2 regions of the Actinomadura sp. NPDC000600 genome follow, and region 1 is predicted to be linked to the other one. Evidence: riboswitches for the same ligand, from Rfam matches in the RefSeq annotation. Region 1 holds a riboswitch; the other holds the start of a gene.
The links. A riboswitch is a leader RNA that binds a small molecule or an ion and turns the genes downstream of it on or off. The one in region 1 is predicted to bind ZMP and ZTP.
Positions count from the first base shown of each region.

Region 2: linked by a shared signal. The riboswitch ahead of ABWI07_RS39180 (bifunctional methylenetetrahydrofolate dehydrogenase/methenyltetrahydrofolate cyclohydrolase) and the one ahead of glyA (serine hydroxymethyltransferase) in region 1 are both predicted to bind ZMP and ZTP.

Region 1 covers NZ_JBEUPD010000046.1:42,960-51,553, reverse strand. Annotated here, with positions in the region: gene ABWI07_RS38970 (carboxymuconolactone decarboxylase family protein) at 1-210, opposite strand, end outside; gene ABWI07_RS38965 (GNAT family N-acetyltransferase) at 373-1,443, shown strand; gene ABWI07_RS38960 (class I SAM-dependent methyltransferase) at 1,427-2,212, shown strand; gene glyA (serine hydroxymethyltransferase) at 2,216-3,487, opposite strand; ZMP/ZTP riboswitch at 3,541-3,627, opposite strand; partial or broken gene ABWI07_RS38950 (DMT family transporter) at 3,732-4,547, opposite strand; gene ABWI07_RS38945 (Lrp/AsnC family transcriptional regulator) at 4,658-5,149, opposite strand; gene ABWI07_RS38940 (MFS transporter) at 5,226-6,353, opposite strand; gene bla (class A beta-lactamase) at 6,431-7,378, opposite strand; gene ABWI07_RS38930 (substrate-binding and VWA domain-containing protein) at 7,718-8,594, shown strand, end outside.
Region 2 covers NZ_JBEUPD010000047.1:19,312-27,905, forward strand. Annotated here, with positions in the region: gene ABWI07_RS39150 (cell division protein PerM) at 1-1,731, shown strand, start outside; gene ABWI07_RS39155 (DUF4190 domain-containing protein) at 1,832-2,332, opposite strand; gene purN (phosphoribosylglycinamide formyltransferase) at 2,544-3,305, shown strand; gene purH (bifunctional phosphoribosylaminoimidazolecarboxamide formyltransferase/IMP cyclohydrolase) at 3,286-4,851, shown strand; gene ABWI07_RS39170 (hypothetical protein) at 5,178-5,354, shown strand; gene ABWI07_RS39175 (GNAT family N-acetyltransferase) at 5,418-6,026, opposite strand; ZMP/ZTP riboswitch at 6,153-6,238, shown strand; gene ABWI07_RS39180 (bifunctional methylenetetrahydrofolate dehydrogenase/methenyltetrahydrofolate cyclohydrolase) at 6,303-7,151, shown strand; gene ABWI07_RS39185 (FHA domain-containing protein) at 7,318-8,049, opposite strand; gene ABWI07_RS39190 (DUF3017 domain-containing protein) at 8,267-8,594, shown strand, end outside.

The sequences.
Region 1 (8,594 bases):
CGCGTTGAACGGGCCCTGGAGCCGGCCGATGTCGTCGGCCAGGGCGAAGGGCGGGTTGCGGTCGCCGGCGCGGGGCCCGCCCGTCACCGCCTCGTAGACGGCCCGCTGCTCGTCGCTGAGCGAACCGGGGAGGAGCAGCGGGAGCCGCGTCGGGGACGGGCCGCGCCGCGGTCGGTCGTTGACGTGCTCACCGCTCACGGGGTCGATCACTCCCCGCACGCTAGGCGCTCGGGGCGGGCGGCTCAACCCCCGTCCGAAATGTGAAACCCCTGGCACACGATGACGTAGCGGCCGCGTAACACGCGTCGGCGAGCCTGGTCCGCGACCGCACCGGACACGAGCGGGGCGACCGGGCCCCGGAGGGAACGTCCCATGCCGCTGCTCCGCATCCGCACCGAGATCGAGGACCGGCCCGGCCGCCTCGCCTCCCTCACGGCCGCGCTGGCCCGGCGCGGCGCCAACATCCTCGGGCTGTCCGTCCAGCTCGACTCGGGCGGGGTGGTGGACGAGTTCGTCGTCGACGTCCCGCCCGGCGGTCCGGACGCGCGCGCCCTCGCCGAGGCGCTGGGCGCGGCGGGCGGGACCCGGACCGCCGTCCTGCCCGCCCGCCCCCACGAGCTGGTGGACGAGCCGACCCGCGTCCTCGTCCTGGCGTCGCGCCTCCGCGCCGAACCGCACGCGGTGCCCGAGATCCTCGGGGAGCTGCTGCGCGCCGACGACGCGCGCTGGCACTCACCCGGCGGGGAGGACGGGGAGCCCGACCGGTGCGACCTCCTCGTCCCGGTGCGCGGCCGCTCGGTCCGGCTCCGCCGCGTGGGCCTGCCGTTCACCGCGACCGAGGCGGCGCGGGCGGACGCGCTGGTTCGCGCCGCGCTTCCCACCGTGCCGCGTCCCTGCGCGTCCCGGCGGATCGCGCTGCGCGACGGCACGCAGGTGGTCGTCCGGCCGATCGAGCGGCGCGACGCGGACACCGTGCGGGCGCTGCACGAGCGCTGCTCGCTGGACAGCCGCCGGATGCGCTACTTCAGCCCCAAGCCGTATCCGCCGCGGCGGGCGTTCGAGCGGTTCTGCGACCCCTCGCGCGGCATGACGCTGGTCGCCGAGGGCCCGGACGGGTCGCTGCTGGCGCTCGCCCACCTGGTCCTCGTCCGCGATCCGGGCGCCGCGGAGGTGGCGTTCCTGGTCGAGGACGCCTGGCAGGGCCGCGGGCTCGGCCGCGGCCTCGCCGTGCTGCTGCTCGCGCTGGCCCGGGACCGCGGCCTGGTGGAGGTGCGCGCGACCGCGCTGAGCGAGAACGCCCGGATGCGGCGGCTGCTGACCTCGCTCGGCGGGCGGACCCGGCGCACCGAGGACACCGCGGTCGTGGAGATCAGGCTGCGCCTGGACGGCCGTCCCGCCGAGCCGGGGGCGCTGGCAGGATGGGCGGGTGAGCGGCGTATATGACGACCCCTGGGCGTACGAGCTGGCGTGCTCGTTCCGCGACGTGCCGGCCGAGGTGGAGGTGCTCCTCGGCTGGTGCGCCGAGCAGGGCCTCGCCCCCCGCACGGCGCTGGAGCTGGCCGCCGGCCCCGCCGAGCACGCCCGCGAGTTCGCCCGCCGCGGCCTGGCGGCGACGGCGCTCGACCTCAACCCGCGGATGTGCGCCTACGCCGCCCGCGAGGCCGAGAAGGCCGGCGTCGCGCTGGAGGTCGTCGAGGGCGACATGACGCGGTTCGCGCTGGGCCGCCGGTTCGACCTCATCGCGACCATGCTGGACTCCACGTCCCACCTCATGACGCTGGACGCGTTCGTGGCGCACCTGCGCCGCGCCGCCGCGCACCTGTCCCCCGGCGGCCTCTACGTCGTCGAGATGTCGCATCCCCGCGACCGGCTGGGCGACGACCCGAGCGTCAGCACCGGGTGGACGGTCGAGCGGGACGGCGTCCGGGCGAGCGTGCGCTGGGGCGAGCCGTCCGACCGGCTGGACCCGGTCACCCTGATCGCCGACGACCACGTCACGATGACCATCACCGGGGAGGGCGCGGAGTCGCGGGTCGTCCGCGACGTCGTGCCCTACCGGTTCTGGACGGCCACCGAGCTGGACGCCGCGATCCGCCTCGCGGGCGGTCTGGAGGTGGCGGCGCAGTACGGCGACTTCGGGGCCGGCGAGGACGCGGTGCCCCTGGCCGACCCCGAGGCCTGGCGCATGATCACGCTGCTGCGCCCGCGCTGAGCGTCAGGGCGCGGACCGCCAGCCCGGCATCGGGTAGGCGGCGAGCAGCTCGCGGACCTGCCCGGCGACCCGGTCCAGGACCGTCTCGTCCTCCTTGGCGGCGGCCTGGACGACCTCGTCGATCCACGCCGCGACCTGCGGCATGTGCTCCTCGCCGAGCCCCCGGGTGGTGATCGCCGCGGTGCCGAGCCGCAGCCCGGAGGGGTCGAACGGCTTGCGCGGGTCGAAGGGGACGGCGTTGTAGTTGAGCTCGATGCCGGCGCGGTCGAGCGCCTGCGCGGCGGGCTTGCCCGCCACGCCCTTGGTCGTGAGGTCGATGAGGATGAGGTGGTTGTCGGTGCCGCCGGAGATCAGGTCGTAGCCGCGGTCCAGCAGCGCGGCGGCCAGCACCTTGGCGTTGGCGACGACCTGCCGGGCGTACCCGGCGAAGTCCGGCCGCGCCGCCTCCTTCAGCGCGACGGCGATCGCGGCCGTCGTGTGGTTGTGCGGCCCGCCCTGCAGGCCGGGGAAGACGGCCTTGTCGACCGCCTTCGCGTGCTCCGCCGTCGACATGATCATGGCGCCGCGGGGGCCGCGCAGCGTCTTGTGCGTGGTCGTGGTGATGACGTCCGCGTGCCCGACCGGGGACGGGTGCGCGCCGCCGGCGACCAGGCCCGCGATGTGCGCGATGTCGGCGGCCAGCACCGCGCCGGCCTCCCGGGCGATCTCGGCGAACGCCGGGAAGTCGATCGTGCGCGGGATCGCGGTGCCGCCGCACCAGATCAGCTTCGGCCGCTCCTTGAGCGCGAGGTCGCGCACCTGGTCCATGTCGATCCGGCCGGTGTCGGCCCGCACGTCGTAGCGGACGGGCCGGAACCACTTGCCGGTGGCCGACACCGACCAGCCGTGCGTGAGGTGGCCGCCCATCGGCAGCGACAGGCCCATGACCGCGTCGCCCGGCTCCAGGAACGCCATGTAGACCGCGAGGTTGGCGGGCGAGCCCGAGTAGGGCTGGACGTTGGCGTGCTCGACGCCGAACACGCCCTTCGCCCGCTCGATGGCGAGCAGCTCGATGGGGTCGACGTTCTGCTGGCCCTCGTAGTAGCGCTTGCCCGCGTAGCCCTCGGAGTACTTGTTGGTCAGGACCGTGCCAGCGGCCTCCAGCACCGCCTCCGACACGTAGTTCTCCGAGGCGATCAGCCGGATCTTCTCGTACTGGCGCCGGGCCTCGGCCTCCACCAGCTCCGCGATCTCGGGGTCCTGGCCTTGCAGACGGGGTACGGCCGGTTCGTGCATCGTGAGCCTCCGCGCTGTTCGCGCCAGGGCTTCGGGCGCCCCGGCGAAGGGGACCCGTACACCCAGGCGCGCGGTGTGCGGACTACTTTCGCTCCCCGGTGGTCGTCTCCACCTTGACTGCGCCAGTCGCGTGGGCGCCATCATACCGGGCCGCCCCGCGTCCGCGCCGGGCGCGCTCGGGCACCGAGACCAGGAACAGACCGCCCATCAGCAGCAGCGACCCGGCCGCGACGGGCGGCGGCATCCGCTCGCCGAGGACGGCGACGGCGAGGCCGGTGGCGACGAGCGGCTCGGCGAGGCTGAGCGTCCCGGCGGTCGCGGCGGACACCCGCCCGAGGCCGGTGACGAAGAACATGTACGCGGCGGCGGTGGCGGCGATCCCGAGCCAGGCCACCAGCGCGGCCGAGCGCGGCGCGGCGAGCGCCGGCAGCTCCGGCAGCGTCCAGCGCAGCAGGGCCGCTCCCCCGGCGAGCAGCGTCACCGACACCGCGGCCGCCATCGCCATGCCGGACGTCCCCGCGCCGCGGCCCGTCAGGACCTTGGCCGACACCGTGTAGACGCCGAAGCACGTCCCGCCGACAAGGCTCAGCGCGATCCCGGCGGGGTCGGCGTGGACGGCCTGCCCCGGCACCATCAGCAGGGCCACGCCGCCGACCGCGCAGGCCGTCCCGGCCCACCAGCGGCGGCTGAGCCCGGCCCGCAGGACGAGCCGTTCGCAGAGACCTGTCGAGACGGGCGCGAGCCCGAAGACCACGGCGGTCGCGACGGCGGCGCCCGTCCGGTCGACCGCGCTGAAGAACGACGCCTGGAAGGTGCCGGTCGCGGCGGAGGCAGCCGCGATCGGCGCCCAGGCCGGCCGGGTCAGCGCGCGGAACGCCCGGCGGTCCGCCGCGAGGACGAGGACGGCGAGCACGAGCCCGCCCGAGAGGATCCGGGCGCCGCCGACCGCGACCGGGCTCGCGGACGGCCCGGCCAGCACCTGCGCCGGCCCGACCGTCCCCCAGAGCACGCCGGCGGCGAGCACCAGCAGCGCACCGGATGAATGGTTTCGTCGCTCCATGCCGCCGAAGCTAGGCGAACATGCGGGAGATGGCGTGCACAGCCGTCGTTTCATTCGACCCAGGCGCGTGGACCCGTCAATCCTTCGACCACACGGGGGAACGCTGCCTGTCAGGTGTAGGCCGTTCGCCCTTCCGGCCGGTGCGCCGACGGAAGTTCGGACTGCTCCACCGGCTGGACGTAGTCGTACACGACGATGGTGCGGACGTCCACGTACTCCTTGCGGCGCGCCAGCCGGTCGAGGACGAAGTCGCGGAGGTAGGCGGTGCTCGGCACGGCCACGTGGACGAGCAGGTCCTCGTTCCCGGTCACCACGAAGACCCCGATCGTCTCGGGCATCGAGGCCATGCTGTCGCGGGCGGACTCGATGGCCTCGCGCGACTGGGGCCGGATCCTGATGGAGATCAGCGCCTGCACCCCGCGCCCCAGCCGCTCCAGGTCGGCCGCCGCGTGGAACCCGGTGATGACGCCCCGCGCGCGCAGCGCCCGCGTCCGCTCCAGGGCCGTGGACGGCGCGATCCCCACCGCCTCGGCCAGTTCGCGGTTGGTCTGCCGCCCGTCGCGCTGCAGGCGCCGCAGGATCGCCTGGTCGACCGCGTCCATGAGGTTCCTCCGAACTGCCCGGCGGACGCCGAACTCCCGCGCGGGAACCGCGCCCTTATGTCCCGTTCCCCGAAGATTATTCGACCCGGGCCGTGCCCGCCACGGCCACGAGCGCGCAGGCGCCGACCCCGGCGAGGGCCCAGACCGCGCCCGCCGGCCCCAGATCGAAGAGACGGCCGATCACCAGGTCGCCCGCGAAGGAGAACATGCCGGCGCAGAACGCCAGGACGCCGTAGTACGAGCCGAAGCGCTCCACCGGGGCGTGCCGCGCGGTGCGCTGGAAGACCGCCGGCTGGACGAGGCCGTTCGCCACCCCGTTGAGGACGGCCGCGGCCATCAGCGGGCCGGCCTGCGTGCCGTCCAGCGCCGCGAGCACGAAGAACGCCGCCGCGGCGCACAGCAGGCCGAGGCGCAGCACCCACGGCCGCTCCCCCCGCCGCCGGACGGCGACGAAGGGCTGGACCGCCGCCGCCACCATGGCCAGGAGGGAGAAGGACAGCGTCGCCACCGCGGGCCTGAAGCCGAGGAGGGGCGCGGCCGTCATGATGTGGGTCGCGAGCAGCGTCGTCGGCGCGGTCAGCAGCGCGAAGTACAGGAACCTCCGGTCGCCGAGCACCGCCCGGACGCCCGCGAGGACGTCGCGGAGGCCCGCGGCGGCGCGCTTCGCGCCGGACCGGGGCACGACCAGGAACAGGGCGCCCGCGACCGTCCAGAGAGCGGCGGCGGTGCCCGTCAGGAGGGGGAACCCGGCCCCCGTCCCCAGGAGGAGCAGGCCCATCGGCGGGCCCGCGACGGTCGCCAGGTGCTGGGCGACGACGTAGGCGGCGAAGCCGCCGGACCTTCCGCCGGGACCGACGGCCGCCAGCAGGCTGTGGGCCGCGGGGTTGTAGAGGGCGCCGCCCACCGCGAGGACGACGGCCGCGCAGAGCAGCGCGCCCACGCCCTCGGCGTACCCGAGCATCGCGAACCCCAGCGCGCGCACGGCGCAGGACAGCATCCCGGTCCGGCGCGCGCCGAGCAGGTCGGTGACCGTGCCGACCGGGAGGAGCAGCGCGAACTGGAGCCCCACCCGCACGCCGAGGACCAGGCCGACCGTGCCGGCCAGCAGTCCCAGGTCGTGCCGGAGGTGCGCGACGAGGTGCGCCATCACCGAGAAGAAGCCGAGGCTCGCGGCCAGCTGGATCGCCACGACCGCCGCGATCACGCGGCGACCGGACGGGTCCGCCGCGGGAGCGGGCGGGGCGGGGGCGGGTGCGGTTCCCGACGCGGGGGCGGAGACCGTCACAACCCTGCCCGCGACAGGCCGGAGACGACCAGCTTCGCGGCCTCCGCGATCAGGGCGTTCTTGGGCGGGGTGCCGTACCCCGGACGGTCGGTCATGACGGCCACCATCAGCGGAGCTCCCCGGGGAGGCCACACGACCGCGATGTCGTTGGCCCTGCCGTAGTCGCCGGTCCCGGTCTTGCTCGCCGTCCGCCAGCCCCGGGGCAGCCCGGCCTTGACGCGTTCGGCCCCGACGGCGGTGGCGCTGCGTTCGAGCCAGCCGCGGACCAGGGCGCGCTTCCCGGGCTCCAGCGCGTCCCCGAGGACGATCGCGCGGTAGTCGGCGGCGATCGCCCGTGGGCTCGTCGTGTCCCGGGGATCGTCCGGGCGGACCCTGTTCAGTTCGGGCTCGTAGTCGTCCATGCGGCTGACGGCGTCGCCGAGCCCGCGCAGGTAGGCGGTGAGCCCTGCCGGGCCGCCGGCGTCGCGCATCAGCAGGTTCCCCGCCGTGCCGTCGCTGTAGCGGACGGCGGCGTCGCACAGCTCCCGGATCGTCATGCCGGTGTCGACGCGGTCCTTGGTGATCGGTGAGATGGAGTTCACGTCGGCCCGGGTGTAGGTGACGCGCTCGTCGAGGTGGGCGAGCGGATTGCCGTGCAGGACCGCCGCCGCGGCGAGCGCCTTGAAGGTGGAGCAGAACGCGAAGCGCTCGTCGGCGCGGTAGGCCACCTCGGCTCCGGTCCGGGTCGCCACCGCGTACACGCCGAGGCGGGCGCCGTGCCGGCGTTCGAGCGCCGCGAACCGCGACGCGTCCGGCTGCACGGCCGCCGAGACGTCCGGGGACCGTGCGGACGGCGATGCCGCCGCGGAGGGCGGTCGTTCCCTCTCCGCGCATCCGGCCAGCGGCAGGAGGGCCGCGGCGGCCAGCAGCGTCCGCCGGGAAGAGCCGGACTGCTCGAACGGCATGCGGGGCACCTGCTTTCCCGGGGCGGAGGGCGGACGCCGCTCAGCAGACCAGAGCCGCACTCGCGGCGTCCAATATGGATATCGCTCGTGCCGCCATACGCGCGCGCATATCGACGCTGGTCAGAGGGGCCCGCCGAGGCGCCACCGGGGAGACCGGCGATTCTGCCGATGCCGGTGGGACCGGTGGGTCCGACAATGGGCGGCTCACAGAGGCCGGCCGCGCGAGTCGCCGCCGGTGCGGGAGCCAGGGTCGGCGGGGAGTCGAGGTCGGACGTGGGCGGAGCGCATCGAGGGACCGGCCGGCGGGGGCGCCGGCGCGCGGTGACGGCGGGCGCGGCGGTGAGCGGGGCGGTCGTCGCGGCCGTGCTCGGCACCTCGGTGTACGCGCTGTCGGAGACCCCGGGCTGCTCCGGACCCGTGCGGGGGCTCGACGTCGCCGCCGCGCCCGAGATCGCCGGGGCGGTCTCGGCGGTGGGCGCCGAGTTCAACCGCCGGGGGCACCGGGTCCGGGGCCGCTGCGTGCGGGTCGCCGTGCGGGCGGCGGGCCCCGCCGGAGTGCGGGCGCTGCTGGCGGGCGAGATCCCGCCCGGCGCGGGCGTCCGCCGCCCGGACGTGTGGATCCCCGACTCGTCGCTGTGGCTGCGCCTGCTGGAGGCGCCGCCGCCCGCCGCCGGGTCCCTCGCCCGCTCCCCGCTGGTGGCGGCGCTGCCCCGCGCCGAGGCCGGCCGCGCGGCCGGGCCGTGGCGGAAGGTGCTGGACGCGGCCGTGCCCGGGACGCGGGAGTCCCGGTCGTTCCGGCTGACGGTGGCCGACCCGGCGCGCACCGGCACGGGCCTGGCGTCGCTGCTCATGGTCGACGCACGGTACGGGAAGGCGTCCGCGCCGTTCGCGGCGTTCGCGCGGGACGTGCGCCAGCACGTCGCGCCCGACGCCTCGGCGCAGTTCTCCGCCCTCGCCCGCCGCGAGTCCGGCCGCGTCCCCGTCCTGGTGACGTCGGAGCAGGCCGTGTGGGCGCACGACCGCGCGGACCCGTCCGAGCCGGCGGAGGCCGTCTACCCGCCCGACGGCACCCTCTTCCTGGACTATCCGGTCACGCTGCCGTCCGCCGATCCGGCCGCGCGGCTGTTCGCGCGGGCGCTGCGGTCCGGCGCCGCCCGCGAGGCGTTCCGGTCCCGCGGCTTCCGGGACCCGGACGGAGCCCCTCCCGCGGCGTTCG
Region 2 (8,594 bases), on a different contig from region 1:
TGGATCGCCGCGCCGAAGACCGCGCTCGGCCACGGCATGGCCGGGGTGTTCCGGACGGCCGTGAACTTCTGGCTGGTCTCGCACCACGCGGGCTTCTCGTACGGGCAGGGACGGTTCGGGCTCCTTCCGCTCGGCGTGCTCGTCCTGCCCGGGGTGCTGCTGTACCGGGGCGGCGGCTGGATGATCCGGGTGACCGGGCTGCCGCACCGGCAGCGGATCGCGGTCGTGCAGGTGGCGGTCGCGCTGGCCGCGCCGTACGCGGCGCTGGCCGGGCTGCTCGCGCTCGCGGCGTCGACCAAGGAGGTCAGGCCGTCGGCGTGGCAGGCGCTCGTCGGATGCTTCCTCGTCGCCGTCACCGCGGGCGGGCTCGGGGCGGCGCGGGCGGTCGTGGCGGCGGAGGCCCAGGGGCGGCGGGTCCGCTCCGGGCTGGGTGCGCTGCTGCGGCTGCTGCCCGACCGGCCGCGGTCCCTGGTGATCGGCGTGGCGGGGTCGCTGAGCGTGCTGCTCGCGTCGGGCGCGCTGCTCGTGGCCGGGTCCCTCGCCACGCACATGTCGGACGCCGACGACCTCTACGACATGCTCGCCCCCGGTGTCGTCGGCGGCGTCCTGCTGCTGCTGATCGAGCTCGCCTTCCTGCCGAACGCGGCGATCTGGGGCATGGCGTACGCGGTCGGGCCCGGGTTCTCCGTCGGCGCCGGGACGAGCGTCTCCCCGACCGGGGTGTTCCTGGACGCCGTGCCCGCGTTCCCGCCGCTCGCGGCCCTGCCCCAGCCGGGCCCGGCGCCCGCGATCTCGCTGCTCGCGCTGGCGGCGCCGTTCGTCGCGGGCGCGGTGGGCGGCGTCCTGACGATCCGGTCGCTGCCGAGCCCGGTGTCGGAGGGCGCGCCGCTGTGGGGGTTCGTGTCCGGCGCCCTGACCGGGGCCGTCGCGGCGCTGCTGAGCGCGCTGGCGGGAGGTCCGCTGGGCGGCGGGCGGATGGCGACCGTGGGCCCGTCCGCCTGGCAGGTCGGGCTGATGGCCGCCCTCGAGGTGGGGATCTCGGCCGCGATCGCCGCGTGGGTGGCGAACTGGATGGTGCTGCGGCGCCCGGCGCGCGCCCCGTCCAAGAAAACGAAGTCCCGGAAGGCGAGAACAGGGAAGGCGAGAACAGGGAAGGCGAGAACAGGGAAGGCGGGGGCTGAGGCGGCAGGGGCTGAGCCAGGGCCTGGGAGGCGGGCGTCCAAGAAGGCCTCCGCGGCGATGCCGGCTTCCGGGACGGGCGCGCCGAAGAAGCCGGCCAAGCAGAAGAAGCCTGCCAAGCCCAAGAAGCAGGCGCGGGGGGTGCCGGAGCCGGTCGTTCCGCTGTCCGCGCCCGTCCCCGGGGACTACGACCTGCACGCGGAGAGTCCGCCCAGGCCGGGGCCGAGGGCGCCGCACGCACCGGACCCGCTGGAGTTCGAGGAGGCCGAGCCCGTCCTCGCGCCCCGGCGCTCCCGCCGCCGGCCCGAGCCCCTGCCCGACCTCATCGAGGACGTCCCCCCGCCGCCGGGCGACGGCACGGTCGTCGTCGAGGGGCATCTGGCGGACGAGCCCGACGAGCCCGACGCGCGGGACGGCCTCGGCGGACACGAGGAGCCGGAGCCCGCGGAGAGGCGGCGCCCAGTCCCGCCGCCCCGCGAGGACTCCGGCCGCACCGAGAACCGGGGCGGCGCCATCTACGTCCTGCGCGACGAGACCGACCAGGACGGCTGACCCGACTCTGGATCCTCAGAGCGGGCGATTCCGAGGGGCCGGGTCAGCGGGGGCTGGGCAAGCGGGGCGGGGTCAGCGAGGCCGGGTCAGCGAGGCCGGGTCAGAGGAGGTCGCCGTACTTGTCCATGCTGCCGGCGGGCAGGTCGAGCTTCTCCTCGATCCTGGGGTAGTACTTCTCGCGGCACGCCTGCTTGTCGGTGGTGGTGTTGGACGCGCTGACGCAGCTCTGGTAGCCGCTCAGCTCCGTCCACAGGAACGCCGTGAGGGAGACCGACAGCAGCGAGAACGCCAGCCCGAGCGACCCGAGCACGATGCCGGGGACGGCGCCGGGGGCGGGGGACTGCGTGCGGCGCGCGTTCCGGCGGGCCTTGATGCCGACGACGAGTGCGGCGACGCCGAGCACCAGGCCGAGCGGGTAGAAGAAGAACGCGGTCAGCAGGGCGACGCCGCCGAGCCACAGGGCCCGCCAGCCGGTGCCCCGCCCGCCCTCCCGCGGTCCCGCGGGCGGCTGCCCCCCGGGTCGCGCCTCCGGGCGGTCTTCGGGCTGGGCCGGACGGTCCGGCTGCTCGCTCACGTTCTTCTCCTCCTGGCCCGTGCGCATGTCGATTCCCTGCGGTCTGCCGTGCGGTCCGGGTCCGTACGGTCTGGGTTCGTGCGGTCCCGGTTCGTGCGGTCCGGGTTCGTGCGGTCCCGGTTCGTATGGTCCGGGTTCGTGTCGTCTTGTGTGGTCTGGTTCGTGCGGTCTGGGGTGAAGCGGCGCCGACGTCGCCCGATAGGCTTCGTGGTGTCCCAGCAACGTCCACCGGGGAGTCATGGTGTCCGCCCGGCTCGTCGTCCTCGTCTCCGGCGCGGGGACCAACCTACAAGCGCTGCTCGACGCGTGCGCGGATCCAGCCTACGGGGCGAAAGTGGTGGCCGTGGGGGCGGACCGCCCCGATATCGGGGGAACCGAGCGCGCCGAACGCGCGGGTGTGCCCACTTTCACCCTTCGCATACCGGATTTCGCGTCCCGGGACGACTGGGACGCGGCGCTCGCCGAGGCGGTCGCGAAGCACGAGCCTGACCTCGTGGTGTCCGCCGGCTTCATGAAGATCCTCGGCCCGCACTTCCTGGCGCGCTTCGGCGGCCGGACGGTCAACACCCATCCCGCGCTGCTGCCGTCGTTCCCCGGCGCGCACGCCGTACGGGACGCCCTGGCGTACGGGGTGAAGGTCACGGGCTGTACGGTTCACTTCGTCGACGAAGGCGTGGACACCGGACCCGTCATCGCCCAGGAGACCGTTCCCGTGGGCTGGCATGACGACGAAGACTCCCTGCACGAGCGGATCAAGCAGGTGGAGCGCCGCCTCCTCGTCGACGTCGTCGGACGGCTGGCCCGCGACGGATGGACCGCGCGGGGCAGGCGGGTCTCGATGAAGTGCAGGACCTGCGGGGACGCGCCCGACGGCGCTTCGTCCGCCACTGCCTCGTCCGGCAGCGGTTCGTCCGGCAGCGGTTCGTCTGACAGCGGTTCGTCTGACAGGGGTTCGTCCGATCAAGAGGGGAGCTCGGCCGGTGAGTCGGGTGGCGATTAAGCGCGCGCTGATCAGCGTGTACGACAAGTCCGGGCTGGAGGAGCTGGCCCGCGGCCTGCACGAGGCGGGAGTGGAGATCGTCTCGACCGGGTCGACGGCGGGCCGGATCTCCGCGGCCGGCGTCCCGGTGATGAAGGTGGAGAAGCTCACCGGGTTCCCCGAGTGCCTGGACGGGCGGGTCAAGACCCTGCACCCGAAGGTGCACGCGGGCCTGCTCGCCGACCGGCGCAAGGAGGACCACCTCCAGCAGCTCGACGACCTGGCCGTGGAGCCGTTCGACCTGGTGGTCGCGAACCTGTACCCGTTCGCCGACACGGTGGACTCGGGCGCGACGCCGGACGAGTGCGTCGAGCAGATCGACATCGGCGGCCCCACGATGGTCCGCGCCGCCGCGAAGAACCACGCGAGCGTCTCCGTCGTGGTGGACCCGTCCGGCTACGGAACGGTCCTGGACGCCGTGCGGGCCGGCGGTTTCACCCTGGACGAGCGCCGCCGCCTCGCCGCGCGGGCGTTCGCGCACACCGCGTCCTACGACGTGGCCGTGGCCTCCTGGTTCGCGAGCGCCTACGCGCCCGACGAGACCGCCGCCGAGACGCGGTGGCCCGACTTCCTCGGCGCCACGTGGGAGCGTTCGAACACCCTGCGGTACGGCGAGAACCCGCACCAGCGGGCCGCCCTGTACCGCTCGCCGGGCGAGACGGGCCTCGCGGGGGCCGAGCAGCTCTACGGCAAGGAGATGTCCTACAACAACTACGTCGACACCGACGCCGCGCGCCGCGCCGCCTACGACTTCACCGAGCCGTGCGTCGCGATCATCAAGCACGCCAACCCGTGCGGCATCGCGGTCGGCGCGGACATCGCCGAGGCGCACCGCAAGGCGCACGCCTGCGACCCGGTGTCGGCCTACGGCGGGGTGATCGCGGCGAACCGGCCGGTCACCGCGGACATGGCCCGGCAGGTCACCGAGAGCTTCGCCGAGGTACTGGTCGCCCCGTCCTTCGAGGACGAGGCCGTGACCGTCCTCAAGGACCGGTTCAAGAACATCCGCCTGCTGGTCTGCCCGGACGCCCCTGTCGGCGACACCGAGTACCGGCGCATCGACGGCGGCATGCTGCTGCAGGGCGTCGACCGCGTGGACGCCGACGGCGACGACCCGTCCGCCTGGGAGCTGAAGACCGGCCCCGCCGCGGACGAGGCGACCCTGCGCGACCTGGTCTTCGCCTGGCGGGCCATCCGCTCGGTGAAGTCCAACGCGATCCTGCTGGCCGCGGACGGCGCCACCGTGGGCGTCGGCATGGGCCAGGTCAACCGGGTCGACTCCGCCAAGCTCGCCGTCGCGCGGGCCGGGCAGGAGCGCGCCGCGTCGTCCGTGGGCGCGTCCGACGCGTTCTTCCCCTTCCCGGACGGCCTGGAGGTGCTGGCCGAGGCGGGCGTCCGCGCGATCGTCGAGCCGGGCGGGTCCGTCAACGACGACAAGGTGATCGCCGCGGCGGAGAAGGCGGGCATCACCCTCTACTTCACCGGCGTCAGGCACTTCTTCCACTGACGGCTCGCCAGGCGCGCCGCTCCTGCGGGCGCGCCGTCCTGCCGGACGCGGGGGCGGCCCCCGGCTCGTGATCCACGGCCGGGGACCGCCCCCGCCGGCATGTCCGAAGCCCTCTCGTCCCGCGCGGACGCGGGACGCCGCGCCCGGGGCTCCTCAGCGGCGGGTCAGCCCTGCGCCCGTGCCGTCGCGGTTCAACGAGGTTGTCCGTTTGTGACCTATTTTTCGGTGCGGGACCGCGCACCGGCGCCGGGCGGGTAGCCTCGGGCTGCCGCGCCCCCCTTGACCCTCCCTTGACCCCGGCGCGGGCGTTCCGTGTTGGAGGCGGGATGGATTTCCTGATGTCCCTCATGCTCGGCGTCGTCTACCAGGCCGACTCGCTGCTGATGGAGTCCCGGCAGGTGATCGGGATCGTCGCCGCGTTCCTGGCCGCGGTGCTCGCCGCCCAGTTCGGCTGGCACGGCACCGACCGCGTCATCGGCCGGCGCCAGCGCTCCGAGGACTGAGCGCTCCGAGCCCTGACCGCTCGAAGGGCCGAGCATGTGAGGGGCGGCCGGGGCCGCGCGCCCTCAGCGCAGTCTCGCCCGCAGGGCCCGCTCGGCGGCGGGCCACTCGTCGTCCGTCATCGCGTAGGCGGCGGTGTCGCGGATCGAGCCGTCCGCGCGGATCCGGTGCTTGCGGTGGACGCCCTCGAACGACGCCCCGAGCCGCTCGATCGCCGCACGCGACCGCTCGTTGCGGACGTGCGTGTGCCACCCGACCCGGATCGCTCCCAGATCGCCGAACGCGCGGCCCATCAGGAGCAGTTTCGCCTCGGTGTTGAGGCCCGTCCGGTGCCACCGCGCCCCGAGCCAGGTGTGGCCGATGCACAGGCCGCGATGGGACGGGGAGATCTCGTAGTAGGAGGTCATCCCGGCGACCTCGCCGGTCACCGCGTCGATCTGGACCCAGGGCAGGCGCAGCCCGCGCTCGCAGGCCGCCAGCGCCGTGTCGACCAGTGCGCGCATGTCCGCGGCGCCCGCCGGCTGACGCTCGTTCATCCAGGTCCACAGTCCCGGGTCCTTGGACGCCTCGAACAGCCCGTCGGAGTGCTCGGCGGCCAGCGGCTCCAGCCGCACGTACCGTCCGGTCAGGACGGGTCGCTCGAACCATGCGCCGCTCAACCGTTCGTCGCTCATGCCGAGCACGCTAGGAGCCCGGGGCGGACTCCGGCAGAGCCACTTGGCGCCGTTATCCGCAAGCCACTCGCGCGGGCGCTCCCCGGGAAGTCCCTGGGCGGCCGTTCGCGGGCGGCCGGTTAGCATGGGTTCCTACGCGACTGGCGCGGTCAAGGTGGATCACCACCGGGGAGCGAACGACAGTCCGGACACCGCGCGCCTGGGTGGACGGGACCCCTTCCGGCCGGGCATTGCGCCCGGGGCCCGGTCCCGGCCGACATCCACGCGGAGGAACGCATGACGGCACAGATTCTGGACGGCAAGGCCACGGCCGCCGAGATCCGCTCGAACCTCAAGGTCCGCGTCGAGGCGCTCCGCGACCGCGGCGTGTCCGTCGGGCTCGGCACCGTCCTGGTCGGCGACGACCCCGGCAGCCACTCCTACGTGAACATGAAGCACCGCGACTGCGCCGAGGTCGGCATCGAGAGCATCCGCCGCGACCTGCCCGCCACCGCGTCCCAGGACGAGGTGGAGCGCGCCGTCGCCGAGCTGAACGCCGATCCCGCCTGCACCGGCTACATCGTCCAGCTGCCGCTCCCGAAGGGCCTGGACGAGCAGCGCGTGCTGGAGCGCATCGACCCCGCCAAGGACGCCGACGGCCTGCACCCGACGAACCTCGGCCGGCTCGTCCTGATGCAGCCGGGCCCGCTGCCGTGCACGCCGAAGGGCATCGTCGAGCTGCTGCGCCGCTTCGACGTCCCGCTGAGGGGCGCCGAGGTCACGGTCGTCGGCCGCGGCATCACCGTCGGACGCTCCCTCGGCCTGCTGCTGACCCGCCGCAGCGAGAACGCGACCGTCACCCTCTGCCACACCGCGACCCGCGACCTCGCCGAGCACACCCGCAAGGCCGACATCGTCGTCGCCGCCGCGGGCGTTCCCGGCCTCATCACCGCCGACATGGTCAAGCCCGGCGCCGCCGTCCTCGACGTGGGCGTCTCCCGGGTGGACGGCAAGCTCGCCGGCGACGTCGCCGCCGACGTCCGCGACGTCGCGGGCTGGGTCGCGCCCAACCCCGGCGGCGTCGGCCCGATGACCCGCGCGATGCTGCTCGCGAATGTCGTCGAGGCCGCCGAGCAGACCCGCTGACCGACCGCCGTCCCGAGACGGCGCGCCGCGGGGGCCGCCACCCAGCACCGGGTGGCGGCCCCCGCTCACGCAGCCCTGGCCGCGCCGTCACATACGCGGCCGTATGGGGGGCTCAGCGATCGCCCTCTGGTTTGCGCTGCCGGGGAGGGCGACCGCAGGTCTCACATCAGCTGGCCCTCCGTCCCGCGGCCGTGCTGTGCGCCGGACGGCCCGGCGCGTGGGTGTGGCCCGTCGTGCCCGGCCGGCGCGTCTCGGTGGTGCCGCGCACCCCGGGGACGCGCCCGTCCATCGGCGGACGTCCCTGCTGGGGGACGTGCACCGGCGGCAGCGGTCGGACGAGGCCCATCGCGATGACCTCGTTGGCGAGCCGAGTGCGCCGGTTTGCGCCCTCGGGGATCCGGAACTTCTGATAGAGGCGCAGCAGATGCTGCTTGACCGCGGCCTCGGTGACGACCAGCTCGCCGGCGATGTCGCGTGCGGTGGCCGGAGCCACGAACGCCTCGTCGGACAGGGCGGGCCGGCACAGCGAGGTCAGCACGTCGACCTCGCGGCGGGTGAGCTCGGGTGCGACGGCGCGCCGCAGTTCGACGTCCGGGTCGACCTCCTCACGGGGGATGCCCCCCAACCGGCAGCGCGCCGTGCCGAAGCTCACGACGTCACCGTCCTCCAGTACACGGCGTGCGATCGGCCGGCCGTTGACGCGCGTCCCGTTGCGGGACAGGCCCATGTCCACCACGTAGACGTACGGGCCACGTCGGACGATCTCTGCGTGCAATCGGGACACACTCGGGTCGTCGAGGCGGATGTCCACTCCTCTCCCTCTCCCGACCGTCGTCACGTCGGGGCGCAGCGGCATCACCAGCCCGCTGTCCTCGATCCGCATGAACGGCCCCTCCACGGCAGTCCTCCCAGCTAGTTAGCGACCCCTGTCTGCCGGGTTACCCGGGCGCCGTGCCGTCACACCCTCCTACTGGCGAGTAGGACCGGTGGCGCAAGGGATTGCGGGCTCTCGGCCATCACCTGGGGCACATAGGACCCATCCGCATTCCGGCGGGGCGCGCGACCGAGAGCGCGCGATGTCGTGCCGGGACCCGAATGCCTATACCGTGAGGGCCATGAGCACCCAGGTGCATCGGCGCAGGCGCAAGGCGCCGCGTCGGAGGGGCGCCGCCCCGCACTGGCTCGCGCGGCTGCCGTACCTCCTCGTGCTCAGCGGCGTCGGCGCGGGACTCACCCTGTGCGCGTTCCACTACTTCCGCAAGGGCTCGGGCCTGATGGCCGCCGCGCTGCTCATCGGCGCGCTCGCCAGGCTGCTGCTGCCCGAGTCGCAGCTCGGCCCGCTCGCCGTCCGCAGCCGGTCGGTCGACTGCTGGACGCTCGTGATCCTCGGCGAGATGGTCGCGTTCGTCTCGCTGAGCGTCCCGCCGATGAACAAGACCGGGC